3 regions of the Bradyrhizobium sp. CCBAU 53340 genome follow, and region 3 is predicted to be linked to each of the others. Evidence: predicted binding sites of a transcription regulator. Region 3 holds the regulator's gene; each other region holds the start of a gene.

What was found. Region 3 encodes PhoB, which activates phosphate uptake and scavenging genes when phosphate is short. Its sites were predicted from a motif close to TGTCATNNANCTGTCAT; they were not measured.
Region 1: the regulator PhoB is predicted to act here: its motif matches at 2,375-2,391, upstream of XH89_RS02025 (DUF2794 domain-containing protein).
Region 2: the regulator PhoB is predicted to act here: its motif matches at 6,867-6,883, upstream of XH89_RS21995 (RNA degradosome polyphosphate kinase).

The regions. Positions count from the first base shown of each region.
Region 1 is NZ_CP030055.1:418,580-428,847, reverse strand. It holds gene XH89_RS02040 (ABC transporter permease) at 1-11, shown strand, start outside; gene XH89_RS02035 (Bax inhibitor-1/YccA family protein) at 295-1,086, shown strand; gene XH89_RS02030 (GNAT family N-acetyltransferase) at 1,300-1,830, shown strand; gene XH89_RS02025 (DUF2794 domain-containing protein) at 1,940-2,311, opposite strand; gene XH89_RS02020 (thioredoxin family protein) at 2,910-3,689, opposite strand; gene acnA (aconitate hydratase AcnA) at 3,907-6,627, opposite strand; gene ccmA (heme ABC exporter ATP-binding protein CcmA) at 6,869-7,471, shown strand; gene ccmB (heme exporter protein CcmB) at 7,704-8,372, shown strand; gene XH89_RS02000 (heme ABC transporter permease) at 8,462-9,247, shown strand; gene ccmD (heme exporter protein CcmD) at 9,244-9,429, shown strand; gene XH89_RS01990 (DsbE family thiol:disulfide interchange protein) at 9,426-10,019, shown strand; gene XH89_RS01985 (hypothetical protein) at 10,054-10,268, opposite strand, start outside.
Region 2 is NZ_CP030055.1:4,598,415-4,608,682, forward strand. It holds gene XH89_RS21955 (LysR family transcriptional regulator) at 1-671, shown strand, start outside; gene XH89_RS21960 (PilZ domain-containing protein) at 767-1,603, opposite strand; gene XH89_RS21965 (autotransporter outer membrane beta-barrel domain-containing protein) at 1,806-2,954, opposite strand; gene XH89_RS21970 (cold-shock protein) at 3,331-3,537, shown strand; gene purN (phosphoribosylglycinamide formyltransferase) at 3,622-4,275, opposite strand; gene purM (phosphoribosylformylglycinamidine cyclo-ligase) at 4,275-5,348, opposite strand; gene XH89_RS21985 (CDP-alcohol phosphatidyltransferase family protein) at 5,503-6,045, shown strand; gene XH89_RS21990 (DnaA ATPase domain-containing protein) at 6,137-6,814, shown strand; gene XH89_RS21995 (RNA degradosome polyphosphate kinase) at 6,957-9,146, shown strand; gene ppx (exopolyphosphatase) at 9,162-10,268, shown strand, end outside.
Region 3 is NZ_CP030055.1:7,473,841-7,484,108, forward strand. It holds gene XH89_RS35450 (OpgC domain-containing protein) at 1-73, opposite strand, end outside; gene apaG (Co2+/Mg2+ efflux protein ApaG) at 266-658, shown strand; gene XH89_RS35460 (Hsp33 family molecular chaperone) at 769-1,779, opposite strand; gene argF (ornithine carbamoyltransferase) at 2,074-3,009, opposite strand; gene XH89_RS35470 (aspartate aminotransferase family protein) at 3,009-4,211, opposite strand; gene XH89_RS35475 (GcrA family cell cycle regulator) at 4,668-5,180, shown strand; gene phoB (phosphate regulon transcriptional regulator PhoB) at 5,271-5,984, opposite strand; gene phoU (phosphate signaling complex protein PhoU) at 5,999-6,715, opposite strand; gene pstB (phosphate ABC transporter ATP-binding protein PstB) at 6,727-7,548, opposite strand; gene pstA (phosphate ABC transporter permease PstA) at 7,545-8,390, opposite strand; gene pstC (phosphate ABC transporter permease subunit PstC) at 8,392-9,381, opposite strand; gene pstS (phosphate ABC transporter substrate-binding protein PstS) at 9,530-10,268, opposite strand, start outside.

The sequences.
Region 1 (10,268 bases), 680 kb from region 3:
GGAATTTGTGACAAAAGGTAGCGGATGACAGCGCGGGACCGAAATCGCGCGATTCCCGCGAATTAACCACGTCTGCCTGTCAGGTTCTCGTCAGGAACACGCGTGGAGGGCGACATTCGGCCGCGCGTGGACGGTTGCAGCGAATGTGTTAGTTTCCCACATATCGGATGGGTTCGGAGCCCCGATTGTTAGCCAAAATTAATGTCGGCAGACATCGGTATCCGAGATAGAATTTGACGAACCGGCGGCATGGCAACCCCTGTGCCGGACCGGACAACCAACGGGAATTCGACCATGTCGGACCTAGACCGCAATTACGCTTCTCCTTTCGGCAGGGCCGCCGGGCGTGTTGACGCCGCGACGGTCGACGCCGGTCTGCGCGCCTACATGCTGCGCATCTACAATTACATGAGCATTGGCCTTGCCATCACCGGCCTTGCCGCGCTCGGCGTTTACATGGCTGCCGTGACTGACGTTCCGACCCCGGAAGCCGTCCGCGTCGGCAAGCTGTTCCTGACGCCGTTCGGCTACGCGATGTTCGTGAGCCCGCTGAAATATCTGTTCATGCTGGCGCCGCTCGCCATGGTGTTCGTGATCTCGGCCGGCATCAACCGTCTGGCACCCTCGACCGCCCAGATCCTGTTCTGGGTGTTCTCGGCACTGATGGGCGTTTCGCTGTCGACCATCTTCCTGGTCTACACGCATGACTCGATCGTGCGGGTGTTCTTCATCACCGCGGCGACGTTCGGTGCGCTGAGCCTCTACGGCTACACCACCAAGCGTGACATGAGCGGCATGGGCTCGTTCCTGTTCATGGGCCTCATCGGCATCATCATCGCGAGCCTGGTGAACCTGTTCCTGGCCAGCACCGCGCTGCAGTTCATCGTCTCGGTGGTCGGCGTGCTGGTGTTCGCGGGCCTCACCGCCTGGGATACGCAGCGGCTGAAGAACGAGTACATCTACGGCTATGCTTCGGCCGGCGGTGACATCGCCGAGCGCGCGGCGATCTCAGGTGCGCTGTCGCTGTATTTGAACTTCATCAACCTGTTCACGCTGCTGCTGCAGCTCCTCGGCCAGCGCGACTAAGCGCAAGACCTCGAGGGAACGGATACGAACCCCGGCCGCAAGGCCGGGGTTTTTTGTTTGCCCGCAGCCCCTCCCCGTCATTGCGAGCGCAGCAAAGCAATCCAGAGTCCCTCCGCGGATGCATTTCTGGATTGCTTCGCTGCGCTCGCAATGACGATGTGGAAACTGCGTTGCCTCTTCCAGCCGCCGCGAGGACACTCTAATCTTGCCTCCATGTCCGCACCCGAAATCAGGCCTACGCTTGAGGCCGACCTCCCCGCCATCACCGCCATCTACCAGCAGGCCGTCCGCGAGGGCACGGCGACATTCGAGCTGGATCCGCCCGATCTCACCGAGATGACGCGTCGTTATCGCGCGCTGGTCGACGGCGGCTATCCCTATTTCGTCGCTGTGATCGACGGCAGCATTGCCGGCTACGCCTATGCCGGCGCCTACCGGCCGCGCCCGGCCTACCGCTTCACGGTCGAGAACTCGATCTATCTCGATCCGAGCTTCCACCGCCGCGGTATCGGCTCATTGCTGCTGGAGCGGCTGATCAAGGAATGCGAGGCGCGCGGCTTCCGCCAGATGATCGCTGTCATCGGCGATTCCGCCAATGCCGGCTCGATCGGCGTGCACACCAGAGGCGGCTTCAAGATGATCGGCACGCATCCGAATGTCGGCCTGAAGTTCGGTCGCTGGCTCGACACGGTGATGATGCAGCGGGATCTCGGTGAAGGCGCGAGGACGGTGCCGGCGAAATAGGTCTCGTAGGGTGGGCAAAGCGGAGCGTGCCCACAATCTCGGCGATCATTAAGAGACCGTGGGCACGGTGCTTTGCGCCTTTGCCCACCCTACGGCACCGGCCGTGTGGTTAGACCACCGCCAGCTTCCGATCGATCACCAGCAGCACGCGCTCGAGCTCGTGACCGCGGCGCAGGATCAGGCCGGTCGCGGAGATCACACTGTACATGCCCTGCTTGCGGGCGAGCCGCGGATCTTTCTCGATACGGTAGATCGGCACTTCGGAGGCCCGGCGGAAGACCGAGAACACCGCGCGGTCTTTCAGGAAGTCGATCGCATAGTCGCGCCACTCGCCGTCGGCGACCATACGGCCGTAGAGATTGAGAATTCGGTGCAGCTCAAGCCGGTTGAACGTCACCCGGTTCGGCTGGGTATTCGCAGCGGCGGGGCGCGCCACTGCGCGCTGCTCGCTCGGATCGGCATCCTCCGACGTCAAACTCATGGGGCGCCTCCTCATCGTCGGCATGACCGGCTCCGCGAAAGACCGTCCCCGGAACCGCGGATCATGACACCTGCATGATTGCGCCAACTGTTCCCCGCCGCAAGGGGCTGTTGGCCACATGGGGACCAAGGTTCAGCCCGGCGGCGGCCAGCGAATCATGACACACGCCACGGTGGAACTTCTCAGCGGCAAACCGTCACGGGATCGTTAGCAGGAATCACAGGATCGCCGCTTTTCCGCCCATCGCCTGCCGCCCTGCACTGCGAAAAGACGTGTGTGCGTTGACCCGGTCCTTTCGGTTCCGGATTCCTCAGCCCCCAGCCCCCCGGGGTCGAACAGGATCGGGTCTGTACGCGCGACAAGGAGGGCCAACGCGAGTTGGTCCTTTTTTGTTTGTGGCGGTGTGTCTCCGCCGCCGTGCATTCCCTCATCCCAGCGCGAAGACTTTCACCCCTCATCCTGAGGAGCCGCGCTCCTTGCGCGGCGTCTCGAAGGATCGAGGCCCGGATGCAACAGCGCGGGCCTTTCATGGTTCGAGACGCGCGCAAGAGCGCGTTCCTCACCATGAGGAGATCGAGCGAAACTTACTGTCAGAGAATCAATGCAGCGACGTGTACGCCGCGCCCAGCATCGGACCGGGCCTCTCGCGGCTGCCGTCCTGGACGTAAACCACTGCGCCGTCGACGCCATCGCGTGACGTCAAATTCTCGAGCGGCACGGTCCAGCTTTCCGGATGTCCGTTCCAGTCACCGACCTTGAGCAGATTGCGTACGACATTGTGGTAGGTGATCTGCTGTCCGCGGTTCTCGCCGCGGCCGATCTCGATCGGCACCGATTTCGCGATCGAGCAGATCCAGACCTCGCCATGCGAGACCGTCGGTTCCTTGCTCGCAGCGACCGACACGTTGATCTGCTTGCCGGCGAGCGACATCGTCACCGGCACGCTCATCACGCCCGCACCCATGTCGGTCTTGCCGATCGCATTTTCGATGCCGGCGCGATCACTGCCGATCACATGCGTAGCGCCGTTGACCACGACCTGTGGCGTATAGACCTCGCGGTCGCCGCGCATGCGTGAATAGGCGCGCTGCCGGGCCGAGAAACGCGAGTCCGCCAGCGTGTCCTTCCAGCCGAGATAATCCCAATAATCAATCGGCATGCTCAGCGCGATGATCGAGGGATCCTTGGCGAGGTCGCCGATGACCTTGTCGGCAGGCGGGCAGGACGAGCAGCCCTGGGAGGTGAAGAGTTCGACCACTGCGCGGGGATCGGCTTCGGCGGGACGGATGACCGCGACGATCACGCAGATGCCGAGTGCTCCCGACCAAAGTGCCCCGGACCAGCGCGAAACGAAATTAGAAGCCATCATTCCAGTCATGTCGAACGTCACACATGGTCACTCGTTGGGACAGATCTTATCGCCTGATGGTCACCGTAGTCTTACAGGCGCGGTACATTCAACCGTCCTGGGCGGGATTTCCCGGACGGGCCCATCTGAAACATACCGCAAAACGTACGAAGGCGGCCTTTTGATAGGCCGCCTTCGTTTAACCTTCTACTCACGTCGCGGTGAGCCAGTGTTCACAAATTCGCGCTTAAGCCGCGAGCTTGCGCAGCACATAGTGCAGAATACCGCCGTTCCGGTAGTAGTCGAGCTCGTCCAGCGTATCGATGCGGCAAAGCAGCGAAACGCGCTGCAACGAACCGTCGCTGGAGACGATCTCCGCGGTCAGCTTCTGGCGCGGCTTGAGGTCGCCGACGAGGCCGCGCAGCGTGACCTTCTCGTCGCCCTTGAGGCCGAGCGACGACCAGGAGGTGCCTTCCTCGAAGGTCAGCGGCAGCACGCCCATACCGACCAGGTTGGAGCGATGGATGCGCTCGAAGCTCTGGCAGATCACGGCGCGAACGCCGAGCAGACGCGTACCCTTCGCGGCCCAGTCGCGCGAGGAGCCGTTGCCGTATTCGGCGCCGGCGAACACCACCAGCGGCACCTGCTCCTCTTGGTACTTCATCGCGGCGTCGTAGATCGACATCTGCTCGCCGTCGGGCCAGTGCTTGGTCAGACCGCCTTCAGGGATGTTGCCGTCGGCGCCCTTCAGCATGAAGTTCTTGATGCGGATGTTGGCGAAGGTGCCGCGCATCATGACTTCATGGTTGCCGCGACGCGTGCCGTACTGGTTGAAGTCGGCGGGGCGCACCTGGTGCTCGCTGAGATATTTGCCGGCGGGCGAGGTCAGCTTGATCGAACCGGCCGGCGAGATGTGGTCGGTGGTGATCTTGTCGCCGAACATGGCGAGGATACGCGCCTCGACGATGTCGGTGACCGGCTCCGGCTCCTTCTTCATGCCTTCGAAATAGGGCGGGTTCTGCACATAGGTCGAAGACATGTTCCAGCGATAGGTCTCGCTCTCGGTGGTCTTGATCTTGCGCCAGTTGGTGTCGCCCTTGAACACGTCGGCATACTTCTTCTTGAAGATCGACGCGGTCACGAACTTCTTCATGAAGGCGTTGATCTCCTTCGTCGTCGGCCAGATGTCCTTCAGGTACACCGGCTTGCCGTCCTTGCCTTCGCCGAGCGGCTCGGTGGCGAGATTCTTGGTGACGCTGCCGGCGAGCGCGTAGGCGACGACCAGCGGCGGCGAGGCCAGATAGTTCGCCTGCACGTCGGGCGAGACGCGGCCTTCGAAGTTGCGGTTGCCGGAGAGCACGGCGGCCGCGACGACGCCGTTGTCATTGATCGACTTCGAGATCTCCTCAGGCAGCGGGCCGGAATTGCCGATGCAGGTGGTGCAGCCGAAGCCGACCAGGTTGAAACCGACCTTGTCGAGGTCGGGCTGGAGACCGGAATTGGCGAGATATTCGGCGACCACCTGGCTGCCCGGGGCGAGCGAGGTCTTCACCCACGGCTTGGCCTTCAGGCCTTTCGCCGCGGCGTTGCGCGCGAGCAGGCCGGCACCGATCAACACGCTCGGATTCGAGGTGTTGGTGCAGGAGGTGATCGCGGCGATCACGACGTCGCCATGGCCGATATCGAAGTTCTTGCCGTCGACGGCAAAGCGCTTGGCGCCGTCAGTGGCCTTCTTGTATTCGCTGGTCATCGCAAGACCAAAACCTTCGGCAACCGAGGGCAGCGCGATGCGGCCTTCGGGGCGCTTCGGGCCGGCCATCGAGGGCACGACATCGCCGAGATCGAGCGTCAGCGTTTCCGTGAACACCGGATCGGCCGACTTGGCGGTGCGGAACAGCCCTTGCGCCTTCGCATAGGCCTGCACCAGCGCGACGCGCGCCGAAGCGCGGCCGGAGGTCTTGAGATAATCGAGGGCCGCGGCATCGACCGGGAAGAAGCCGCAGGTCGCGCCGTATTCGGGGGCCATGTTGGCGATCGTCGCCTTGTCGGCGACCGAGAGATGGTCGAGGCCGGGACCGAAGAACTCGACAAACTTGCCGACGACGCCGAGCTTGCGCAGCATCTGCGTGACGGTCAGCACCAGGTCGGTCGCGGTGACGCCTTCCTTCAGCGCGCCCTTCAGCTTGAAGCCGACGACGTTGGGCAGCAGCATCGACAGCGGCTGGCCGAGCATGCAGGCTTCCGCCTCGATGCCGCCGACGCCCCAGCCGAGCACGGCGAGACCATTGACCATGGTGGTGTGGGAGTCAGTGCCGACCAGCGAATCCGGATAGGCGACCTCGAAGGTGCCGGTCTTCTTGCCGACCGTCATCTTCTCCTTCTTGGTCCAGACCGTCTGGGCGAGATATTCGAGATTGACCTGGTGGCAGATACCCGTGCCGGGCGGCACGACGGAGAAGTTCGAGAACGCCTTCTGGCCCCACTTCAGGAACTCGTAGCGCTCCTGGTTCTGCTTGTACTCCTCGGTGACGTTCTTGCCGAAAGCCTTGTTGTCGCCGAAGAAGTTCACGATCACGGAGTGGTCGATGACGAGGTCGACCGGCACCAGCGGGTTGATCTTCTCGGCATCGCCGCCGAGCCTCTGCATCGCGTTGCGCATCGCGGCGAGGTCGACCACCGCGGGAACGCCGGTGAAATCCTGCATCAGCACGCGGGCCGGGCGGAACGCGATCTCATGCTCCAGCGACTTCTTGCGCAGCCATTTGGAGACCGCGACGATGTCTTCCTTCTTGACCGAGCGGCCGTCCTCGTTGCGCAGCAGGTTCTCGAGCAGGACCTTCATCGAATAGGGAAGTTTCGAAATTCCCTTCAGACCATTCTTCTCGGCCGTGGGCAGGCTGTAATAGACATAGGTCTTGGCGCCGACCTTGAGGGTCTTTTTGCATTTGAAGCTGTCGAGCGAGGTCATGTAGGAAATCCCAATTGTTAGTTATACCCGGCAGGGTATTTTAACACCGTCAGCGAAGCAGGCTGGGTCGCTTGCAGGGGCAGGTTGAGTTGCTGCATCAAGTAGTTCCGGGCTTATAGAAGCTTTCTAACCGCGCCGCCACAGCCACAATCGAACCCCAGCAAGTCGCGAGCCAAAAATTCTGATGCGCTACCCTAAGATTTCCTGAGGCCTGGCTTTGAACGTGACGGTACCAGGCCAGATGCAGCTGTCCGGACGCGGGGTCACCTGCGTGCGAGGCGGCCGCGAGGTGTTTTCCGGGCTCGATTTCCAGGCCGTCGCGGGCGAAGCCGTGGCGGTCGTGGGGCGCAACGGCGCGGGCAAGACCTCGCTGCTGCGGCTGATCGCCGGGCTGCTCGTTCCAGCCGGTGGCACAATCGTACTCGAGGGCGGCGACGCCGACATGACGCTGCCCGAGCAGTGCCACTATCTCGGCCATCGCGATGCCCTGAAGCCGGCGCTCAGCGTGGCTGAAAATCTCTCATTCTGGGCTGAATTTCTGGGCGGCCAGCGCTGTGACGCGGCCGAGAGCCTCGCCACGGTCGGGCTCGACCATGCCACCCATTTGCCCGCGGGCTTCCTGTCCGCCGGCCAGCGCCGGCGGCTGTCGCTGGCCCGGCTGCTGACGGTCCGACGGCCGGTCTGGCTGCTGGACGAGCCGACCAATGCGCTTGATGTCGCCGGGCAGGAGATGTTCGGCGGCTTGATGCGGGATCATCTGGCGCGCGGCGGCCTGATCATCGCGGCGACCCATGGCCCGCTGGGTATCGAATCGCGGGAGCTGCGGATCGGAGGCGCGGTATGAATCCGACCGACCCTCAGCTTTCCAAGCGGCCGGGCTCGGCTCTCCCCCCGGGGGCCCAGCCGTCCCCGCGGGCTCCCTTGCCTCTCCCGCTTGCGGGAGAGGTCGGCGCGCAGCGCCGGGTGAGGGTTCTCTCCTCTGGAGGAGTCTTCGTCGTCGAGACACCCTCTCCACGACCCTCCCCCGCAGGCGGGGGAGGGAGCGCACCGTCCCTGGCGCACGAGGGGGGCCCCTCATGACGGCTCTTTCCGCCCTGATCCGTCGGGACATCAAGATCGCGCTCCGCGTCGGCGGCGGAGCACTGATCGGCGTGCTGTTCTTCCTGACCGTCGTCGTCCTGATGCCGTTCGCCGTCGGACCGGACCTGGCGCTGCTGTCGCGGCTGGGGCCGGCGATCCTGTGGCTGGGTGCCCTCCTGGCGAGCCTGCTGACGCTGGACCGGCTGTTCATGGCCGACCATGAGGACGGATCGCTCGATTTGATCACGATGAGCCGCACGCCGCTGGAGCTGGCCTGCGCGGCCAAGGCGCTGGCGCATTGGCTGGCGGCGGGCCTGCCGCTGATCATCGCAACCCCCGTGCTCGGCCTCTTGCTCAACCTCGACATGGTCGCAACCGGCGCGGTGGCGCTGACGCTGCTGGCCGGCACCCCGGCCCTGACCTTCACCGGCATGATCGGCGCCGCACTGGCGGTGACGCTGCATCGCGGCGGGCTGCTGATGGCGGTGCTGGTGCTGCCGCTGTCGATTCCCGTGCTGATTTTCGGGGTCGCGGCCTCGCAGGCCGTGATCGTCGGCCCGATGACGTTCGGCGCACCGTTCTCGATCCTGTGCGCCCTGTCGCTGGTCAGCCTCGTGATCGGCCCGTTCGCGGCGGCGGCAAGCCTGAAGCATGGACTGGATTGAAATGGGCCGGTCGCCTTGACCCCGATCAACTTTCGCTGCGCGCTTTCATGCTGATTGCGTGAGCAGTCCCGGGTGATTATCAGGATACCATGTCGCTGATCGACCTCGCCAACCCCACCAGGTTCCTCGCGCTCTCGGCGCGGGTGTTGCCGTGGCTTGCGGCCGCGACCATCATCCTGCTCGCGATCGGCCTCTATCAATCCGCTCTTGCACCCGACGATTATCAGCAGGGCGCGACCGTGAAGATCATGTTCATCCACGTGCCGAATGCGTGGCTGTCGATGTTCGTCTGGGGCGTGATGAGCGTGGCCTCGCTCGGCACGCTGGTGTGGCGGCATCCGCTCGCCGATGTCGCGGCGAAAGCCGCAGCTCCGATCGGCGCCAGCTTCACCTTCCTTGCACTGCTCACGGGCTCGCTGTGGGGCCGGCCGATGTGGGGCACCTATTGGGAATGGGATGCGCGGCTGACCTCGGTGCTGATCCTGTTCCTGATGTATCTCGGCCTGATGGCGCTGTGGCGGGCGGTGGAAGATCCCTCGCGCGCGGCGCGCGCCGCCGCCGTGCTGACGCTGGTCGGCGCGCTCAATCTGCCCATCATCAAATTCTCGGTGGACTGGTGGAACACGCTGCACCAGCCGGCCTCGGTGATGCGCATGGGCGGCTCGACGCTCGACAAATCGTTCCTGATTCCGCTGCTGGTGATGGCCGTTGCATTCACGCTGCTGTTCATCACGCTTCACATCGCCGCCATGCGTAACGAGATTTTGCGCCGGCGCGTACGCTCGCTGCAGATGATGCAGGCAAGCCGCGTCGCGTTTTCGAGCGAGGTGGGCGCCGGGTCGCGTCAGGAAAGCGCGTCGAAAGGGGCTGCATGACGATGTCGCTTGGCCCCTACGCATCCTTCATCGTGACGTCCTATGTCGCAGCCGCCATCGTGGTCGCGGTCCTGATCGGCTGGGTCGTGCTCGACTATCGTAACCAGACAGAGCGCTTGCGCGAGCTCGATCGCAGCGGCGTCACCCGCCGCTCGGGCCGCAGTGCCGTGGACACACCATGAGCGATCAATCGACCCCGGCGCCGCCGCAGCGCCGCACCTTCCTGATGGTGCTGCCGCTGCTCGCCTTTCTTGGACTTGCCGTGTTGTTCTGGTTCCGGCTCGGCAGCGGCGATCCATCGCGAATTCCCTCCGCGCTGATCGGCCACCCCGCACCGCAGACCTCGCTGCCGCCGCTGGAGGGATTGCAAGCCGACAATGTCCCGGTGCCGGGCTTCGACCCTTCCGCGTTCAAGGGCAAGGTCAGCCTCGTCAATGTGTGGGCGTCCTGGTGCGTGCCCTGCCACGACGAGGCGCCGCTCCTGAGCGAACTCGCCAAGGACAAGCGCTTCCAGCTCGTCGGCATCAACTACAAGGATTCGCCCGACAACGCTCGCCGTTTCCTCGGCCGCTACGGCAACCCGTTCGGCCGCGTCGGTGCCGACGCCAACGGCCGTGCCTCGATCGAGTGGGGCGTCTATGGCGTGCCGGAGACGTTTGTCGTCGGCCCTGACGGCACCATCGTCTACAAGCTGGTCGGCCCGATCACGCCGGACAATCTCAAAGCCGTGCTCTTGCCCCAGCTCGACAAGGCGCTCAAAGCCGGGAGCTGATCACGGCGCGAACTCGCTGCTCGGCGCCCTGAGGTTACGAAACATTGTCGCGACGATTGGTCGTGTCCGTGCTGCCTGCGAGCAGGCTGGCCACGACATCCCAGCCCTTCTCGAACATATGGCCGACCTTGTGGCCGAAGGAATGGTCCGGACGCAGCCGCGGCGATTCCAGAATGTGCGTCAAGTGCCGGTGATCGCCCGGGATGGTGCTGATCTCGGCGTCGATCTCGGCCTGGACGATTGTCATCA
Region 2 (10,268 bases), 2.9 Mb from region 3:
TCTGGATCCTGCCGCGGCTGATCGACTTCCAGAAGACCTATCGCAAGATCACCGTCGACCTGCGCTGTGCCATGGAGCAGGCCGACGTCGCCCGACTGGAGTCGGACATCGCCATCCAGCTCGAGCCGCCAACCAATCCCGATCTCATCGTCGCCAAACTCGGCCGGCTGCATATCTATCCCTTCGTCTCGAGGGACTATGCAGATCTCTACGGTGTACCGGCGACGCTCGCCGAATTGCCGAACCACCGCATCATCAAGCAGAGCGCACCGCAGGTCGACGACAGCGCCTATGCCCGCGTGCTCGGGTTGAAATCCCTCGACGGCATCGTCGGAATCAAGACCAACTCCTCGGTCGGGGTGCTCTATGCGGTCGAGCGCGGCGCCGGCGTCGGTTTCCTGCCGACGGTGTCGATCGCGCTCGGCGCGCCGCTCGTCGCCATCGACCTCGGCGTCAGCCACCACGCCGATCTCTGGCTGACCTATCACAAGGAGTTCCGCGCCTCCGAGCGGCACAAGATCGTGGTCGATTGGCTGAAGCAGATCTTCGATCCCAGGACCTATCCCTGTTTCCGCGACGAATTCGTCCATCCGAATGCGCTGGTGCCGATGATGACGGCCGCACGCGAGGCCTTCGGATTGACGGACTATGTCGCGACGACGCCGGCTTAAGTCGCCAAGCGGATTCGTCAAACTTCTGTCGGCGCAAACTCAACCATCCGGCGGCTGTGAGGTTCTCGGCCGATGAGTTGACTGCGGGCAATTCATCAACCGAAGCGCACGCCAATCCGCTTCGGCTTGCGCCAGACCACCGTGCAGCGCCGTTCCGCCGATTCCATTTCCATCACCAGGCGGAAATTGTCCGGAACCAGCGCAAGATTTGCGTCCTCGATTAAAGCACCGCTGGCGGAAATATCGCGCACCATGCAGGTCAGCCTTTTGCCGGCAAAGCTGATCCTGGCAGCGCGTTTCACGGCACGCCGCGGTAACTTGCGATTATCGCGCCCGGCCGCCGCTGTCTTGTCCGGCTCGCTGTTCGATACAGCGAGGTCCGGCTGCTTCACGGTCGCGCTCGGCCTGATCAGACCCGAGAATACGATATCGGCTTGCATCTTGAAATCGCCGAGGACCCGACGCCGTGTGTTGGCGATAGTCAGCTGCAGCGACGCGAGGATTTGTTCGACGGCCCCGTCACGGCCAAACGGCAATAGCAGACGGTGACATTCCACACGCCGGCCGTTGGGGCCAATGGTCGAAATGATCATGTAGACGGCAGCACCTGTGTCCGCACACTGCTTTGCGGCATCCAGCGTCACTCGCCGCAACGACATCGGCACGACCTCTTCCATGGTCTTGCCGGCCCAGTCCGAGTTGAAAGCCTGCGATACGTTCTCACCCTGGTACAACGCGCGGAACTTCTGGCGGGGCCCTTTGCCCTCGATACTCCAGACCACGAGCTGCTTTGGATCGTGCGATAAGGCCGTTGCGTCAAGTTCCGTGAAGGCGGGGAAGCGCCGGCCGGCCGACAATTGATCCCAATAATCGGTGAGCGCGCGCTGCGAAGGCGATTTGATCGCCACAGACGATATGAGTTTGAGCCTCATCCGATTTATCCGACCGCGTGAGGCATAAAGCTTGGCGGAAGTGATTTAAGGATGGCTGAATATTCCCCCCGCGCTGCTCCTCGTGCCCTTGACGGTGCCGATTTCGGACTTGGCAGCCACCCCGCCTACCAAGGTACCGCGTCCGGTCGTCGCCCTCGCCCTGTCTGTTTGGAGAAGGACGGCGTCTCAGGATGTGCTCCGATTACCAGCGGTATTCGAAGCCGACCGTGCCCTGGTGCGAGGTCAGCTCGTTGCGGAACTTGCCGTCGTAATTGACGTAGAGCCGCGCGGTATTGGTCAGGCTGAGCGAGGCCGCGGCACCGGCGTCCATGCCGTAGCGGCTCTCGCCGATGCCGGGGACGATAATGTTCTGGGTCCCCAGGCTGACCTGCACCGAGCCGAGGTCCTGATAGAAATTGTCGACGAACTTGCCGTAGGCTGACAGGTCCAGAATTTTCCGGTCGAAGATGAAGTACCGCCCGATCTCGGCGCCGATCATGACGCGCGCGCGTGCGATCGCGCTCGAACCGACGTTGAGGGGATCGAGGCCGCCAGCCTCCTGGAATGCCGCGCCGGTGGCGCGCACATATTCGAGCGCACCCTTGGGCACGACGCGCATCTGGTCCTTGGTCCAGTAATAGCCGATCTCGGTCAGCGCGCCGTCGACCGCGGCACGATAGCCCGCGGTTGCGAGGCCAAAGCCGGTATCCCTGATAGAATGGACCTTGCCGAAGCCGTGCACCACCGCAAAGGCCCAGGTCCACGGCCCCTTGTCGATGGAGCCGTTGAAGCCGACCTGGGTCAGGTCGAGCGTGGCCGACTGGAGCGCGAGCGGCACGTCGATGTCGGTATGGCTCTGGTCGACGGAGAAGCCGAGATTGACGCCCGGCGCGATCCGCGCGCCGAAGCCGGCGACACCGCCGAATGTCTTGCGCTTGTCGCCGACGAAGTCACCCTGCGCATCGGTCCGGATCGAGATCCCGTAGCCCTCGTACCAGGTGCGATAGCGCGGACCCTCGGTGCTCTCGGACGCGCCGCCCCCACCCGGATTGGTGCGTGAGGCCCGGTTGATGCCGCTGGAAGCCTGGTTGCCGAGGCGCTCCAGGAAGTTCGAGCCGAGATCGAGCGTGCTGCTGCCGGCGGACTGGTTGACATTGGTCGCTGTCGGGCTCGGTGTCGGCGACGGGACCGGCGTCGGAGACGCCGCCGGCGTCGGGGTCTGCGCGAAGCCTGATGCAACCGGCATCATCACGGTAACTAACAGGGCCACGGCAATTGCCGTCATGATCCGGCGGACACGGTCCAGCCCGATCGTCTGCCGTATCCCTTGGGGCTGCTCAGTGCAGCACATGACGACTAATCCCGAAGCAAAAGGCGGCCCGCGAAAATACAACACGGATGGCGAGCAGATGCGGCGATTTGTGCTGAACTGCCACGAGGGGTCAACCGTTTGGCACACTACCGCCAAGGCGATTGCCCCTGATTGTGGTTCCGCTGCCACAGGTCGCAAATTGCAGCGGGGCATCTTCGATGCAGTCTTGAAATTCGCGCGCGCCTTGCTAGCGCGTGGTTTTCGTGGTGGAATATCGTACACAATCGGAATTGGCCGCTCGACTGTGCGTTTCGCGACAGACTCAAGACTCGAACAGACTTCCGGAAGCCCGTTTGTGACGTGGCGCGCGAAAAAGCGGCCGCGTCTTTTTAGTATCTAGCGGAGGAGACTAACGATGCCACAAAAGGGCACCGTCAAATGGTTCAACCCGACCAAGGGCTACGGGTTCATCAAGCCGAACGGCGGCGACAAGGACGTGTTCGTCCATATCTCTGCCGTTGAGCGTGCTGGCCTCTCGACCCTGAACGAGAACCAGGTGGTTGAATACGACCTCGTGGAGAACCGCGGCAAGACATCCGCGGAGAACCTCAAGGTCTCCTGATTTCTCACGACACGCGAGAGATCATGACGATGCCCCCGGCTCTGCCGGGGGATTTCATTTGGGAAGGCGAAACGCGACCGCGCTTCAGGTCACCACCGGCGCAACCAGAAAATTCTCCGACGCCGCGCTTCCCGCAGTCTTGCACACGTCACCCTCAATGCGGACCTTCCCGCTCGCAAGCAGGCTCAGTGCCGCAGGATAGATGCGGTGCTCGACTTCGAGTATGCGCTCGGACAGCGTGTCGGCCGTGTCGTGATCGCTGACGGGTACAGCCCCCTGCATCACGATCGGGCCTGCATCGGTCTCGGGGATCACGAAGTGCACCGTCGACCCGGACAGTTTCACGCCGGCGCGCAAGGCCTGGCCGTGCGGGTCGAGCCCGGGGAATGAAGGCAACAGCGACGGATGGATGTTGAGCATCCGCCCGTACCAGGCCTTGGTGAATTCAGCGGTGAACAGGCGCATGAAGCCGCCGAGGCAAATCAGCTCGATGCCGTGCTCGTCGAGCGCGGCCTGCAGCACCTTTTCGAAGCCTGCGCGGTCCTTGCCGAACGGCTTGCTCTCGATCACCAGCGTCTTCACGCCGGCTGCCCTGGCCCGTTCGAGACCGAGCGCATCGGCCTTGTTCGAAATGACCAGCGAAATCTCCGCCGGAAAGTCGGCCGCGCTTGCTGCCTTGATCAGCGCGGCCATGTTGGAACCGCGCCCCGAGATCAGAATGGCGACGCGCCGCTTCATCACAGCGCCAGATCGAGCTGGCCGTTGTAGACGACGCGGTGCTCGCCTTCGGCCGGGATCACCGTGCCGAGCTGCGCCACGGTCTCGCCTGCATCGGTGAAGACCCGCACGACTTCGTCAACCTTGTCAGGCTCGACGATCGCGATCATGCCGATACCGCAATTGAAGGTGCGCAGCATTTCGAGCTCGGCGATGCCGGCTTGCGCCGCCAGCCATTTGAACACCGGCAGCACCGGCAGGCGGGCGAGGTCGATGCCGACGCCGAGATGGTTCGGCAACACCCGCGGAATGTTATCGGTGAAACCGCCGCCGGTGATATGGGCGAGGCCCTTCACCGCACCGGTTTCGCGGATCGCACGCAAGCAGGATTTGACGTAGAGCCGCGTCGGCGTCAGCAGCGCACCGCCAAGCGTCATGACCGGCGCGAACGGCGCCTGCGCCCCGAAGCCGAGGCCGGACTGTTCCACGATCTTGCGCACCAGGGAGAAGCCGTTGGAATGCACGCCCGACGAGGCAAGGCCGATCACGGCGTCGCCCGCGGCGATATCCTTGCGCGGCAACAACGTGCCGCGCTCGGCGGCGCCGACGGCAAAGCCGCCCAGATCGTAGTCGCCGTCCTTGTAGAGGCCAGGCATCTCGGCGGTCTCGCCGCCGATCAGGGCGCAGCCGGATTCGCGGCAGCCCTCGGCGACGCCGGCGACGATGGCTGCAGTGGCCTCAGGGTCGAGTTTGCCGCAGGCGAAATAGTCGAGGAAGAACAGCGGCTCGGCGCCCTGCACCACGAGGTCGTTGACGCTCATGGCGACGAGGTCGATGCCGATCCCGCCATGCAGGCCGGTCTCGATCGCGATCTTGACCTTGGTGCCGACGCCATCGGTGGCCGCGACCAGGACGGGGTCCTTGAAGCCGGCCGCCTTGAGGTCAAACAGGCCGCCGAAACCGCCAATCTCGGCATCGGCTCCCGGCCGCACGGTGGCGCGCACCATTGGCTTGATCAGGTCGACCAGGCGGTTGCCCGCGTCGATATCGACGCCTGAATCGGCGTAAGTGAGGCCGTTTTTGCGGTCGGTCATGCCCGATTTCCAGTGGGTTTGCGGCTGGTTACGTCGAATTCCGGGGACGCGCAATGGCTCGCATGGCGCCCCGCCCTATACTATGTAGATATCAACCGGTTCAGCCTTCAAACGGGCCGGATTCGAGGTCAGGCCGGGTGCCGGGAAGCGCCGTGTGAGTATTCCGAACATCATTACCCTGGGCCGCATCATGCTGGTCCCGATCATCGTCTGGGCCATCGTGTCGAGCCAAATGGAGGTGGCGTTCGCCGTCTTCCTGATCGCGGGCGTCAGCGACGCCGTGGACGGTTTCCTGGCCAAGCGCTTCAACATGACCAGCGAACTCGGCGCCCTGCTCGATCCGCTGGCCGACAAGGCCTTGCTGGTCTCGATCTACCTGTCGCTGGGGATCTGGGGCGACATTCCGCGCTGGATCGTGATCCTGGTGGTGTCGCGCGACATCATGATTGTCGCCGCGGTGATCGTGTCCTGGCTGTTCGACAAGCCGGTCGAGATGAAGCCCTCGAAGGTGTCGAAGCTCAACACCGTCGCCCAGGTAGCCTATGCGGCGCTGGTGCTGGCTGCCCTCGCATTCGGCTTCAACCCGGCCCCCTATGATATAATGCTGATGGGCTTGGTCACGGTGTTCACACTGTCCTCCGTGTCGCTCTATCTCCTCGAGTGGCTGCGGCACATGAGCACGATCGAGGCCAAATGAGGCGGGACAAGGCCCCGTAAAGGGCCAACTCTCGATCAAATAAGTCGAATCTTCAGACAGCGCCGGCGCGCCGGCACGGAGCAAAGCAAGCGTGGCAGGCCGCGTTCATCCTCGACAACTGGCATTCTCGCTTCCGCACGCGGAGAGCCTCAGCCGGGACAATTTCCTCGAGGGCCCAGCCAATGCGGCCGGACTTGCTCTGATCGACAGCTGGCCGGAATGGCCAAACCGGATCATGTGGCTGGCCGGCCCCGAAGGCTCGGGCAAGAGCCATCTCGCCGCGATCTGGGCCGAGTTATCAGGCGCCCGCTCGACCACGGCCAATGCGCTGACCGCAGCCAGCGTCCCCGGCGCACTGGCGACCGGCGCGCTGGTGGTGGAGGATCTCAAGGCCGGGGATTTCGACGAACGCGCCCTCTTCCATTTGATGAACCTTGCCCGCGAGGACGGTGCGTATGTGCTGTTCACCGGACGGGAGGCGCCGGCGGCGATCGAGGTCGAACTTCGGGACCTGCGCTCCCGGCTTCGGACGATTCCCGTGATTTCGCTCCTGCCGCCGGACGACCGGCTGTTCCGCGGCCTGATCATCAAGTTCTGCGCCGATCGCCAGCTCGCCGTGGACGAGAGCGTGGTGAGCTACCTTGCGACCCGGCTGGAGCGGTCGTCGGCCGCCGCCCGGCGCGCCGTGGAATTGCTCGACGGCGAGGCGCTGCGGCTCGGCCGCCCCGTCACAAGGGCGCTTGCCGCCGAGCTGCTTCGGGACGTCTGACCGGGATGGCCCCTTCACGCCCGCTTGACGCGGTGCCGAGGCGGAACATCAATGTCATCGAAACGTCATCGCACTAACACATGCTCCGGCCGGTTTTGCGCGTAAGTCGCAAATTGGGGCAATTTTGATGGACCGACTTCTCATGGACTCCGCGCAAACTGTTGAAACAAAAGAGAAAGATACGGAATCCGAGGGTCTGCCGGCGATCGCTTCGAGCCCCGAGCGGTTCATCAATCGCGAGCTGTCCTGGCTGCACTTCAATCGGCGCGTCCTGGAGGAATCGGTCAACCCGAGCCATCCCGCGTTGGAGCGGGTGCGATTCCTGTCGATTTCGGCAAATAACCTCGACGAGTTCTTCATGGTCCGCGTTGCCGGCATCAAGGCGCAAGTCCGCGAGGGCATTGCCGAACGCGCGCCCGACGGTCTGACCCCGTCCGAGCAGCTCGCACTGATCAACCGCACCGTCTCCCGGCTTGCCTCGGACCAGCAGGCGATCTGGCGCGACCTGCGCGGCACGCTCGCCGAGGTCGGCATCGTGCTGGTCGACGGCAAGGACGTCACCAAGGCGGAGCGGAGCTGGCTCGAGGACTATTTCCTCAACAACGTGTTCCCGCTGCTGACGCCGCTGGCCATCGACCCGGCCCACCCCTTCCCGTTCATCCCGAGCCTCGGCTTCACCATCGCGCTCCAGCTCACGCGCGAGGCCGACGGCAAGCCGATGAACGCGCTGATCCGCATGCCCGGTAAGATCGACCGCTTCATCCGCCTGCCGGCCGAGGGCAAGGTCCGCCTGATCTCGCTGGAGCAGGCCACCAGCCTGTTCATCAACCGCCTGTTCCCCGGCTACAGCCTTCACGGCCAGGGCGCCTTCCGCATCATCCGCGACTCCGAGCTCGAAATCGAGGAAGAGGCCGAAGACCTCGTCCGCCTGTTCGAGACCGCGCTGAAGCGCCGCCGCCGCGGATCGGTGATTCGGCTCGAGATCGACGCCAAGATGCCGGAGGAGCTGCGCAGCTTCGTGCAACACGCGCTGTCGGCATCCGACGACGAGGTGTTCCTGGTCGACGGCGTGCTCGCCATGAACGAGCTGTCGCAGCTCACCCGCCTCGACCGGCCCGACCTCGAATTCACCCCTTACGTGCCGCGCCATCCCGAGCGCGTGCGCGAGCATGGCGGCGACATCTTTGCTGCGATCAGGCAGAAAGACCTGATCGTCCATCACCCTTACGAATCCTTCGACGTGGTGGTGCAGTTCCTGCAACAGGCCGCGCGCGACCCCGACGTCGTCGCGATCAAGCAGACGCTCTATCGCACCTCCAACAACTCGCCGATCGTGCGCGCTCTCGCCGAAGCTGCAGAAGCCGGCAAATCCGTCACCGCACTGATCGAGCTGAAGGCGCGCTTCGACGAAGAGGCCAACATCCGCTGGGCGCGCGACCTCGAACGCGCCGGCGTGCAGGTCGTCTACGGCTTCCTCGAGCTGAAGACCCACGCAAAGCTCTCGATGGTGGTGCGCCGCGAGGGCGGCAGCCTCACCACTTACGTCCATACCGGCACCGGCAACTATCACCCCGTGACCGCGCGCATCTATACGGACCTCTCCTACTTCACCTCGGAACCGACGATTGGCCGCGACGCCGCACGCGTGTTCAACTTCATCACGGGCTACGCCGCGCCGAGCGATCTGGAAAAGATGGCGGTGTCGCCGCTGACCTTGCGCAAGCGCATCATCGAGCACATCCAGGGCGAGACCGAGCACGCCCGTCACGGCAAGCCCGGCGCGGTCTGGATGAAGATGAATGCGCTTGTCGACCCCGACATCATCGACGCGCTGTACGAGGCCTCGCAAGCCGGCGTCCAGGTCGAGCTCGTGGTGCGCGGTATCTGCTGTCTCCGCCCCGGCATTCCCGGCCTGTCGGAGAACATCCGCGTCAAGTCGATCATCGGACGCTTCCTGGAACACGGCCGAATCTATTGCTTCGGCATGGGCCAGGGCCTGCCGAGCGCCAAAGCGGCTGTGTATATCTCGTCCGCCGATATGATGCCGCGCAACCTCGACCGCCGCGTCGAGGTACTGTGCCCGCTGCAAAATCCGACGGTGCATCAGCAGGTTCTCGAACAGATCATGGTCGCGAATCTGAAGGACAATGAGCAGAGCTGGCAATTGTTGCCGGACGGGTCTTCAACGCGTATGAAGGCCGCGAAGGGCGAGGAGCCCTTCAACGTCCACAACTACTTCATGACAAATCCGAGTCTGTCTGGCCGTGGAAAGTCGCTCAAGGAATCCTCGCCGCGGCGTCTCACGCGCCGAAACGAACGCCATCAGTCCTGACCGGAGATCTTTGCCGTGAAACGGCCGCGCAGGCGTGGCGCTAGCGTCGCGGTCATCGACATCGGCTCCAACTCGGTTCGTCTCGTGGTCTACGAGGCGCTGGCACGGAGCCTGATTCCGATCTTCAACGAGAAGACGCTGTGCGGCCTCGGGCGGGAGGTGCAGAGCACGGGTCTGCTCGCGCCTGACGCCGTCGACAAGGCGCTGACGTCGCTGAAGCGTTTTCGCGCGCTGTGCCGCGTGATGCAGGTCGGCCGCGTGTTCGCGATCGCGACCGCAGCCTGCCGCGATGCTTCCAACGGCCCCGACTTCATCGCGAAGGCCGAGCGCATCTGCGCCGTGAAGATCGAGATCCTGTCCGGACCGCGCGAAGCAAAACTCTCGGCGCTCGGCGTGATCTCCGGCATTCACCGTCCCGACGGCATCGTCGGTGATCTCGGCGGCGGCTCGCTCGAACTGATCGACGTACGCGGCAACAGCGTGCGCAGCGGCGTGACGCTGCCGCTCGGCGGCCTTGCGCTGCAGGACCTCGCCCACAAATCGCTCAAGCGCGCCGACCGCATCGTGCGCGATGCGATCGACGAGGTCGACCTGCTCGCCGCCGGTCGCGGCCGCACCTTCTACGCCGTCGGCGGAACCTGGCGCGCGCTCGCGCGCATCCACATCATCCAGAGCGGCTACCCGCTCCAGGTGATGCACGGCTATTCCATACAAGCGGCCGAGGCGCTCGATTTTGCCCGCCGCCTGCGGCGGCTCGCCGCCGCCGACATGCTCGCCGACATCGAGGTCGTGGCCGATGCACGGCGCCCTCTCCTCACCTATGCTGCGCTCGTCCTGGAGCACATCATCCGGGTCGCAAAGCCGAAGACCATCGTGTTCTCGACCTTCGGCGTGCGCGAGGGCCTGCTGCACGAGAAGCTGCCGGAGTCCGAGCGCAACAAGGATGGACTGATCTGCGCCGCGGAAGAGCTGAACGAGCTGCTGTCGCGCTCGGCCAAGCACGCCCGCGAGCTGATCGCCTGGACCGACCGGCTGGCGCGCGTCGTGAAGCTGCGCGAGACCGAGGAGGATCGCCGCCTGCGCCACACCGCCTGCCTGCTGTCCGACATCGGCTGGCGCGTC
Region 3 (10,268 bases):
GTTTGGCTTCCGCAGGCTTGGCGCCTGCGGTTCCCGCGATCGTCGATCCCGTCACTTGATCGGCAATGGTCATCGGGGCCCAAAAACCCTTCCGCAAATCGGGACGTTTGAGGAGTGTACCGGTCCAGTCGCCGCCTCGCAAAGCGTCCGGATCAAATACGGCTGTCTTTTGGGGGTGTACTCTCCGTCAATTCTGGCGGGACGATGTCGCGAAAACGGACTTCGGCGTTTGGTTCCGGGCCAGGATTTCGTTATGATGGCAATCATGTACCGCGCCGTGACCCGCCAGATCGAAGTGACCGTCGAGCCGTGCTTTGTTCCGGAGCAGTCGTCGGCCGACCGCTCGCGCTATTTCTGGTCCTACACCATCGTCATCACCAATTCAGGCGAGGAGACCGTGCAGCTCAAGACGCGGCACTGGATCATCACCGACGCCTCCGGCCGGCAGCAGGAGGTCAAGGGCGAAGGCGTGGTCGGCGAGCAGCCGACGCTCGCCCCCGGCGAACGGTTCGAATACACCTCTGGCGTGCCGCTTTCCACCGCCTCCGGCTTCATGACCGGCCGCTACCAGATGGTCAGCGAAACCGGCGAGCGCTTCGAGATCGACGTGCCGACGTTCTCGCTGGACAGCCCCGACAACAAGCGGGTGCTGAATTAGCAAGACGCCGTAGGGTGGGCAAAGGCGCGAAGCGCCGTACCCACCATCTTCCCTAATTCGGGGATGGAAGGTGGGCACGCTTCGCTTTGCCCACCCTACGGCACCGTGGCCTACGCGTCTTCCACACCCGCTTCATGCGGCGTGAACTGGTACACCGACGAGCAGAACTCACAGGTCACGACGACCCTGTCATCCTTGACCATCGCGCTGCGATCGTCAGGCGAAAAGCTCTTCAGCATCGCGGCGACCGCGTCGCGCGAGCAGGAGCATTGCGCTTTCAACACAAGCGGATTGAACACGCGCACGCCGCGTTCGTGGAACAGTCGGTAGAGCAGCCGCTCGCCGGAGAGATCGGGATCGATCAGCTCGACGTCCTCGACCGTTTCGATCAGCGAGCGCGCCTCGACCCAGGCATCGTCCTCGGCGACGCTGTGCACCGCGGCGGCACCTTCGGGCGCATCGCCGGGATGCAGGTCCGCCTGCCGCGCGCGCTCCGGGGCCTTCGGCAGAAACTGCATCAGCATGCCGCCGGCGCGCCAGCGGTGCTTGCCGCCGTCGCTCGAGCGCCACTCCTCGCCGACCGCAAGGCGCACGCGCGTCGGGATCTGCTCGGAGCGCAGGAAATATTCGTGGGCAGCGTCTTCCAGGCTGCCACCGTCGAGCGCGACCAGGCCCTGATAGCGGCTCATGTCCGGCCCCTGGTCGATGGTCATGGCGAGATGGCCGCGGCCGAGCAGCGTCCCGGAATCCTTGGCCTCACCAAGGCGCGCGGCATCGAAGCGCGCGTAGGCGCGCAGGCGATCGGGTGCCTGGTAGTCCACCACCAGGAACGACACCGGACCGTCGGTCTGGGCCTGAAGGATGAAGCGGCCCTCGAACTTCAGCGCCGAGCCGAGCAGCGTCGTCAGCACGATCGCCTCGCCGAGCAGCTTACCGACCGGCGCTGGATAATCGTGCTTGGTCAGGATGTCGTCCAGCGCCGGGCCAAGCCGCACCAGACGGCCGCGCACATCGAGCGCGTCGACCTCGTAGGGCAGCACGGCATCATCGATCGGAACCGCTGATGGCGCGCGAACCGGGCCTTCCGGCCCGGTGCTCATGTCAGGGGATTGGGAAACCATGGGGCGTTATCTGGGGTCGGAGGATGGGAAATGGAAGGGGGCGCGAGGTAGTGTGTTCCGGGTACAGTTATGATCGCACAACGTTGCGACAAACGCAGCGTCATCCCAGGGCGCGCGAAGCGTGAGCCCGGGATCCATAACCACAGGCCTAAGTCATAGCGCGGGACGACAACTCCAAGTCATCGCCAAACAACTGCCTGTGGCTATGGGTCCCGGATCGGCGCGCGCCTGAGGGCGCGCTTGTCCGGGACGACGGTGGAGAATGGGGCCAGCGACGCAGCCCCACCACCGAGATCACTTCACCGCGTCAAAGCACCAGGCCAAAATGCCCTTCTGCGCATGCAGGCGGTTTTCGGCCTCGTCGAATACGACCGATTGCGGGCCGTCGATCACCTCGTCGGTGACCTCCTCGCCGCGATGGGCCGGCAGGCAGTGCATGAACAGCGCGTCGGGCTTGGCCAGCGACATCAGCTTGGCATTGACCTGGTAGGGCTTGAGCACGTTGTGGCGGTGCTCGCCTTCCTTGTCGCCCATCGACACCCAGGTGTCGGTGACGACGCAATCGGCGCCCTTCACCGCGGCTTCCGGATCGGTGCCGATCACGATCGATGCGCCGGTCGTCTTGATGAAGTCGCGCATCACCTTCTTCGGTGCGAGCTCGGGCGGGGTTGCGACATTGAGCTTGAACTTGAAGCGCTCGGCCGCATGGGCCCAGGACGCCAGCACGTTGTTGTCATCGCCGGTCCAGGCCACGGTCCGGCCCTCGATCGGGCCGCGATGTTCCTCGAAGGTCATGAGGTCGGCCATCACCTGGCAGGGATGCGAGCGGCGCGTCAGGCCGTTGATGACAGGCACGGTCGCGTTCGCCGCGAGCTCCAGCAGCGCCTCGTGGTTGAGGATGCGGATCATGATGGCGTCGACATAGCGCGACAACACGCGCGCGGTATCGGCGATGGTCTCGCCGCGGCCAAGCTGCATCTCGGCGCCGGTGAGCATGATCGGCTCGCCGCCGAGCTGGCGCATGGCGACGTCGAACGAGACGCGGGTGCGGGTCGAGGGGCGCTCGAAGATCATCGCCAGCGTCTTGCCCTCGAGCGGACGCACCGGCTGATGCGCCTTCTGCTTCGCCTTCATGGCGGAGGAGGCCGCGAGCATGCTCTTGAGCTCCGACAGCGGCAGCTCGTTGATATCAAGAAAGTGCTTTGGAGTTTTATTGGGTGCCTTGCTCATCAGCTTGCCGCCCGCTTGTTGCCTGACAGCGCCGTGCAGGCGCGTTCGAGCCTGATGACGCTGTCCTCGATCTCCGCCTCGGTGACGATCAAGGGCGGCAGGAAGCGCACGACATTGTCGCCGGCGCCGACGGTAAGCAGTTTTTCGTTGCGCAGCGCTGCGACGAGGTCGGCGGAGGGCACCACGGCCTTGATACCGATCAGGAGCCCCTCGCCGCGCACCTCGCTGACGATCTCAGGATGACGGTCGATGACGGAAGCGAGCTTCTGCTTGAGCAGCAGCGACATCTTCTGCACGTGGTCGAAGAAGCCGGGCTTGAGCATGACGTCGAGCACGGCGTTGGCGGCCGCGATCGCCAGCGGGTTGCCGCCGAAGGTCGAGCCGTGCGAGCCCGGGCCCATGCCGGAGGCCGCATCCGCGGTCGCCAGGATCGCGCCGATCGGAAAGCCGCCGCCGAGCGCCTTGGCCAGCGACATCACGTCGGGCGTGACGCCGGTGCGCCGATGAGCGAACAGATCGCCAGTGCGGCCCATACCGGTCTGCACCTCGTCGAAGGCGAGCAGCAGGCCCTTCTCATCACAGAGCTGGCGCAACGCCTTGAGGAAGCCTGATGGCGCCGAACGCACACCGCCCTCGCCCTGGATCGGCTCGATCAGGATGCCGGCGGTCTCTGGACCAATCGCCTTCTTCACGGCCTCGATGTCACCATGCGGCACCTGGTCAAAACCGTCCATCGGTGGACCAAAGCCTTCGAGATATTTCGCAGAGCCGGTCGCGGCCAGCGTTGCCAGCGTGCGGCCGTGGAAGGCGCCTTCGAAGGTGATGATGCGATAGCGCTCCGGATGTCCCTTGGAGAAGTGATGATGGCGGACCAGCTTGATCACGCCCTCCAGCGCTTCCGCGCCGGAATTGCAGAAGAATACGAAGTCCGCAAAGCTCTCGCTGCATAGACGCGCGGCGAGCCTCTCGCCATCAGGGCTCTGAAACAAGTTCGACATGTGCCAGAGCTTGGTCGCCTGCTCCTGCAACGCCTTGACCAGCGCAGGATGGGCATGGCCAAGCGCATTCACGGCGACGCCCGAGGTGAAATCGAGATAGCGATCGCCGTTGGTTGCGATCAACCAGACGCCTTCACCGCGCTCAAAACCGATGTCGGCTCTGGCGAAAACGGGGAGCAAATGCGGCGCTGCGCTGTTGGTCATGACGATCACTTGATTGTTGCGGACGGACAATGTGTGCATTGCGCAACGCACCATTGACCGGCCCGGAAAACGAAACGTGCCGCCTTTTAAGGGCGGCACGCACGACTATCTTAGGCCTGGTGAAACGGGTGTCAATGCCGCCCGGAAAGCCTCGCGAAACGCTGATTCCGTAGTCTTGCGGTGGCGATTTTGCGGGATTTTCGCCACGGAACATGTGGAAGCGAGTCGGCGGACTCTTGCGCGTGAGTCACGCCATATTGTAGCGTTTGGCTTGTCAGATACGACATCTCGTGCAGCGGTTCTGATCCCATAAGTCCTCATGTACCGGCGTAAACGTTCGGGCGCATCTGGTGCGCCCGGCGAGCCTTAAGGGATTCTGGCGGCACGGGTTTTTCGAGACTTAGGCATTCGTCGTGCCGCCCCAGGATGGCGGCGCGCGGCGAAGGAAAGGGTGCAATGACGGTTTTGACCTGGTCCGACGATCGCGTCGAGCAGCTGAAAAAGCTCTGGGAGGCCGGACTTTCGGCCAGCCAGATCGCCGCTGAGCTTGGGAATGTCACCCGCAACGCCGTGATCGGCAAGGTGCACAGGCTCGGCCTGTCCGGCCGGGCCAAGAGCCCCTCATCGGCAGCTCCGCGGCCGCGCAAGGCGCGTCCCGCGCAGCACATGATGCGGGTGAGCCGCCCCATGGCGCGCGGCAACACCGCGCTGGCGCAGGCCTTCGAGGTCGAGGTCGAAGCCGAACCCGTTACCTATGACAACGTGGTGCCGATGAGCCAGCGGCTCTCGCTGCTCGAACTCAACGAGGCGACCTGCCACTGGCCGGTCGGCGACCCCTCGAGCCCGGATTTCTTCTTCTGCGGCGGCAAGGCACTGTCCGGCCTGCCCTACTGCGCCCAGCACTCGCGTGTCGCCTATCAGCCGGCCGCCGATCGGCGCCGCGCGCCGGCCAAGCCGAGCACGCGCTGAGCATTGCTGAGACGACATTGTCCCGGCCCGGGCCGGGACAAAAAGAAAAGCGCGCCACTGGGCGCGCTTTTTTGTTTGGCATGAGTGCCGCTAGCTTGACGTCTGCTCTGCCTTGGCAAAGCGATCGTCGAGCGCATAGCCGGCACCGCGGACGGTGCGGATCGGATCCTGCTCGCGGCCGAGATTGAGCAGCTTGCGCAGGCGGCCGATATGGACGTCCACGGTGCGCTCGTCGATATAGATGTCGCGGCCCCAGACGCTGTCGAGCAGCTGCTCGCGCGAGAACACGCGGCCCGGATGTTCGAGGAAGAACTCCAGCAGGCGGTATTCGGTCGGGCCGAGATCGATCGGCCGGCCCGAGCGCGCCACGCGGCGCTTTTCGCGGTCGAGCTCGATGTCGCCGAAAGCGAGCACGGTGGCGAGCCGCTCGGGGCTGGCGCGCCGCAAGAGGCCCTTCACGCGGGCGAGCAGCTCGGGCACCGAGAACGGCTTGACGATGTAATCGTCGGCGCCGGTGGCAAGTCCCCGCACCCGCTCGCTCTCCTCGCCGCGCGCGGTGAGCATGATAATCGGCAGCTGCTTGGTGTCGGACCGGGTCCGCAGCCGGCGGCACAGCTCGATGCCCGAGAGCCCCGGCAGCATCCAGTCGAGCACGATCAGATCGGGGATGTGCTCCTTGAGGCGGGTGTCGGCGTCGTCGCCGCGCATCACCGTCTCGACGTCATAGCCGTCGCCCTCGAGGTTGTAGCGGAGAAGCTCGGTGAGAGCTTCCTCGTCCTCAACAACCATAATGCGTGCGCCCATGGGCTCGTCGCTCCTTAAGTATTCGGGACCGTGGTGGCGAAGGTCGTCATGTCGCCCTTCGGCCGCTTGTCGGTGATGGCCTGGCCTTCGATCATGTAGAACACCGTCTCGGCGATGTTGGTGGCATGGTCGCCGATCCGCTCGATGTTCTTGGCGCAGAACATCAGATGGATGCAGAATGAGATGTTGCGCGGATCCTCCATCATGTAGGTGAGGAGCTCGCGGAACAGCGAGGTGCAGATGGCGTCGACTTCCTCGTCGCCCTTCCACACCGCCATCGCCGCCGGCAGATCGTGCGCGGCATAGGCGTCCAGCACCGACTTGACCTGCTGCTGCACGAGGTCGGTCATGTGCTCCAGGCCGCGGAACAGCTTGAGCGGATGGAAATCCGTCTCCAGCGCCGCGACGCGCTTGCCCATGTTCTTGGCGAGGTCGCCGATCCGTTCGAGATCGGTCGCAACGCGCATGGCGCCGACGATCTCGCGCAGATCGACCGCCATCGGCTGGCGGCGCGCGATGGTCAGCACGGCGCGCTCCTCGATCTTCTTCTGCAGCGCGTCGAGCTCGGCGTCGATGGTAACGACGCGCTGGCCGAGCGCGACATCGCGGCGGATCAGCGCGTCGACGGAATCGACGATCATGCGCTCGGCGATGCCGCCCATCTCGGCGACCAGGCGGGTGAGCTCCTGGAGGTCGGTGTCGAAGGCTTTTGCGGTATGTTCAGAACCCATGTCCTGTCTCCTCAGCCGAACCGGCCGGTGATGTAATCCTGCGTGCGCCGGTCGGACGGCGACGTGAAGATCTTGCTGGTGTCGTCGAACTCGATCAGCTCGCCGAGATACATGAAGGCAGTCTTGTCGGAGACGCGCGCCGCCTGCTGCATGTTGTGGGTGACGATCGCGATCGTGTAGTTCTCGGACAGCTCCTGGATCAGCTCCTCGACCTTGGCGGTCGAGATCGGGTCGAGCGCCGAGCACGGCTCGTCGAACAGGATCACCTCGGGCCGCACCGCGACGGTGCGGGCGATGCAGAGGCGCTGCTGCTGGCCGCCGGAGAGCGACAGGCCGGAGGCATTGAGCTTGTCCTTGACCTCGTTCCACAGCGCGCCGCCGCGCAGCGCCTTCTCGACGCGGTCGTCCATCTCGGATTTCGAGATCTTCTCATAGAGCCGGATGCCGAAGGCGATGTTCTCGTAGATCGTCATCGGGAACGGCGTCGGCTTCTGGAATACCATACCGACGCGGGCGCGCAGCAGGTTGAGGTCGAGCTTGGGATCGAGAATGTTGGTCTGATCGAGCATCAGCTGACCGCTAGCGCGCTGGCCCGGATAGAGATCATACATCCGATTGAAGATGCGCAGCAGGGTCGACTTGCCGCAGCCGGACGGGCCGATGAAGGCGGTGACGCGGTTGGTGCCGAGCGTCAGATTGATGTTCTTCAGCGCGTGGTGCTCGCCGTAATAGAAGTTGAGGTTGCGCACCGTCACCTTGGCTGGCGCTTCGGGCAGCGGCTGCTGCGCGGCGAGGTGAGCGTTGGAGCTCACGGATACGGACAGGTCGGTCATTTTGCGGTCCTCTCGGCACCGAGGATGCGGGCGCCAATGTTCAGGGCAAGCACAGTGAGCGTGATCAGCAGGGCGCCGCTCCAGGCGAGTTGCTTCCAATAAGCGTAGGGGCTCTGCACGAAATTGTTGATGGTCACGGGCAGGTTCGCCATCGTCTTGTTCAGGCCGAGGCTGAAGAACTGGTTCGACAGCGCAGTGAACAGCAGCGGCGCCGTCTCGCCGGCGACGCGGGCGGTGGCGAGCAGCACGCCGGTGATGAGGCCCGATCGGGCCGCACGATAGGCGATCCGCTTGATCACCAGCGAGCGCGGCAGGCCGAGCGCGGACGCCGCCTCACGCAGTGCGTTCGGCACCAAGAGCAGCATGTCCTCGGTCGTGCGTAGCACCACCGGGATGACGATGACGGCAAGCGCCAGCGAGCCTGCGATCGCCGAGAAGCCGCGCATCGGCACCACCACCGCGCCGTAGATGAACAGGCCGATGATGATCGAGGGCGCCGACAGCAGGATGTCGTTGATGAAGCGGATCACCGAGGTCAGCTTGTCGTTGCGACCGTATTCGGCGAGATAGGTGCCGGCGAACAGGCCGAGCGGCGCGCCGACACCGACGCCGATCACGGTCATGATCAGCGAGCCGACAATGGCGTTGCGCAGGCCGCCTTCGGTCGAGCCCGGAGGCGGGGTATCCGCGACGAACAGGTCGAGGTTGAGGCCGGCGAGGCCGTTGTAGAGCAGCGTGAGCAGGATCAGCGCGAGCCAGGTGACGCCGAAGGCGGCGGCACCGATGCAGAGCCCGCGGACGACGATATCCTTGCGGCGGCGGCGTGCGTAAATCGGGTTCATGTCACTTCCCCGCCTTCTTTTCCAGACGCAGCAGCATCAGCCGCGCGCCGGCGAGCACGAAGAACGTCAACACGAACAGCAACAGGCCGAGCAGGATCAGGCCGGACTGGTGCAGGCCGTCGCTCTCGGCGAATTCGGACGCGATCGCCGCCGAGATCGTGGTGCCCGGCGCGAAGATCGACGACGAGATGCGGAACGAGTTGCCGATGATGAAGGTCACCGCCATGGTCTCGCCGAGGGCGCGGCCCAGCGCCAGCATGACGCCGCCGATGATGCCGACGCGGGTGTAGGGGATCACGACGCTGCGCACGACCTCCCAGGTGGTGCAGCCGACGCCGTAAGCCGCTTCCTTGAGCACCGGCGGCACCGTCTTGAACACGTCGACCGAGATCGAGGTGATGAAGGGCAGCACCATGATGGCGAGGATCAGCGCGGCGTTGAACAAGCTGAGATAGGACGGGGGACCTGCGAAGATCGCGCCCAGCACGGGGATGCCGTCGAAGATCTTGATCATGAAGGGCTGGAAGGTGTTGGCCAGGAACGGGCCCAGCACGAAGAAGCCCCACATGCCGTAGATGATCGAGGGAATGCCGGCGAGCAGCTCGACCGCCATGCCGATCGGGCGGCGCAGCCATTGCGGGCAGAGTTCGGTGAGGAAGATCGCGATGCCGATCCCGACGGGAATGGCGATCAGCATGGCGATGAAGGAGGTGACGAGCGTGCCGTACATCGGTCCGAGCGCGCCGAGCACGGGCGGATCCGCCGACGGGGCCCAGCGCTGCGTCCACAGGAACGCGAAGCCGTATTCCTTCATCGCCGGGACGGCGCCAATGATCAGCGAGATGATGATGCCGCCGAGAATGAGAAGGACCGAAATCGCGCTGAGGCGCGTGATCCAGTAGAACGTGACATCGCCGAGCTTGAACGCGCTCAAGGCCTTGGCGCGGTCATACGGTCCGGCGTCGTCGATTACATCGCTCTGAACAGCCATCTCTGCCACGCCGATCCCCTGTACCAATAATATACGTTCTTGTTTGGTCTCGCGCCCCGGATAGAGCGCGATACTGATCCGGGGCCGAGAAGCCGCGCGGTCCGCGATGCGGCCATGGAGGTCGCACCGCGTCCCGGGAGCAAGGAGCTTAGCTCTTGATGTCAGCCGACCAGGTCTTCTCGATCAGCTTCACGACGTTGTCGGGCATCGGGATGTAGTCGAGCTCTTCGGCGGACTTCGCACCCTTTTCGAAGGCGAACTTGAAGAACTTCAGCGCTTCCTGCGATGCAGCCTTGTCGACGGCTTCCTTGTGCATCAGCACGAAGGTCGTCGCGACGATCGGCCAGGACTTGTCGCCGGGCTGGTCGGTGAGGATCAGGTAGTAGCCCGGAGCGCTGGTCCAGTCGGCGTTGGACGCGGCGGCCTGGAACGCCTCGTTGGTCGCGTCGACGGTCTTGCCGGCCTTGTTGACCATCTTGGTGTAGGTCAGCTTGTTCTGCTTGGCATAGGCGTATTCGACATAACCGATCGAATTCTTGGTCTGGGCGATATTGCCGGCAACGCCTTCGTTGCCCTTGGCGCCGACGCCAACCGGCCACTCGACGGCGGTGCCTTCACCGACCTTGCTCTTCCAGTCGGCGCTGGTCTTGGAGAGATAGTTGGTGAAGTTGAAGGTGGTGCCCGAACCGTCCGCGCGGTGAACGACCGAGATCGCTTCCGACGGCAGCTTGGCATTCGGGTTCAGCTTCTTGATCGCAGCGTCGTCCCACTTGGTGATCTTGCCGACGAAGATGTCGGCGAGGGTGGCGCCGTCGAGGACGATCTCGCCGGCCTTGATGCCTTCGATGTTAACGACCGGGACGATACCGCCCATGACCATCGGCCAC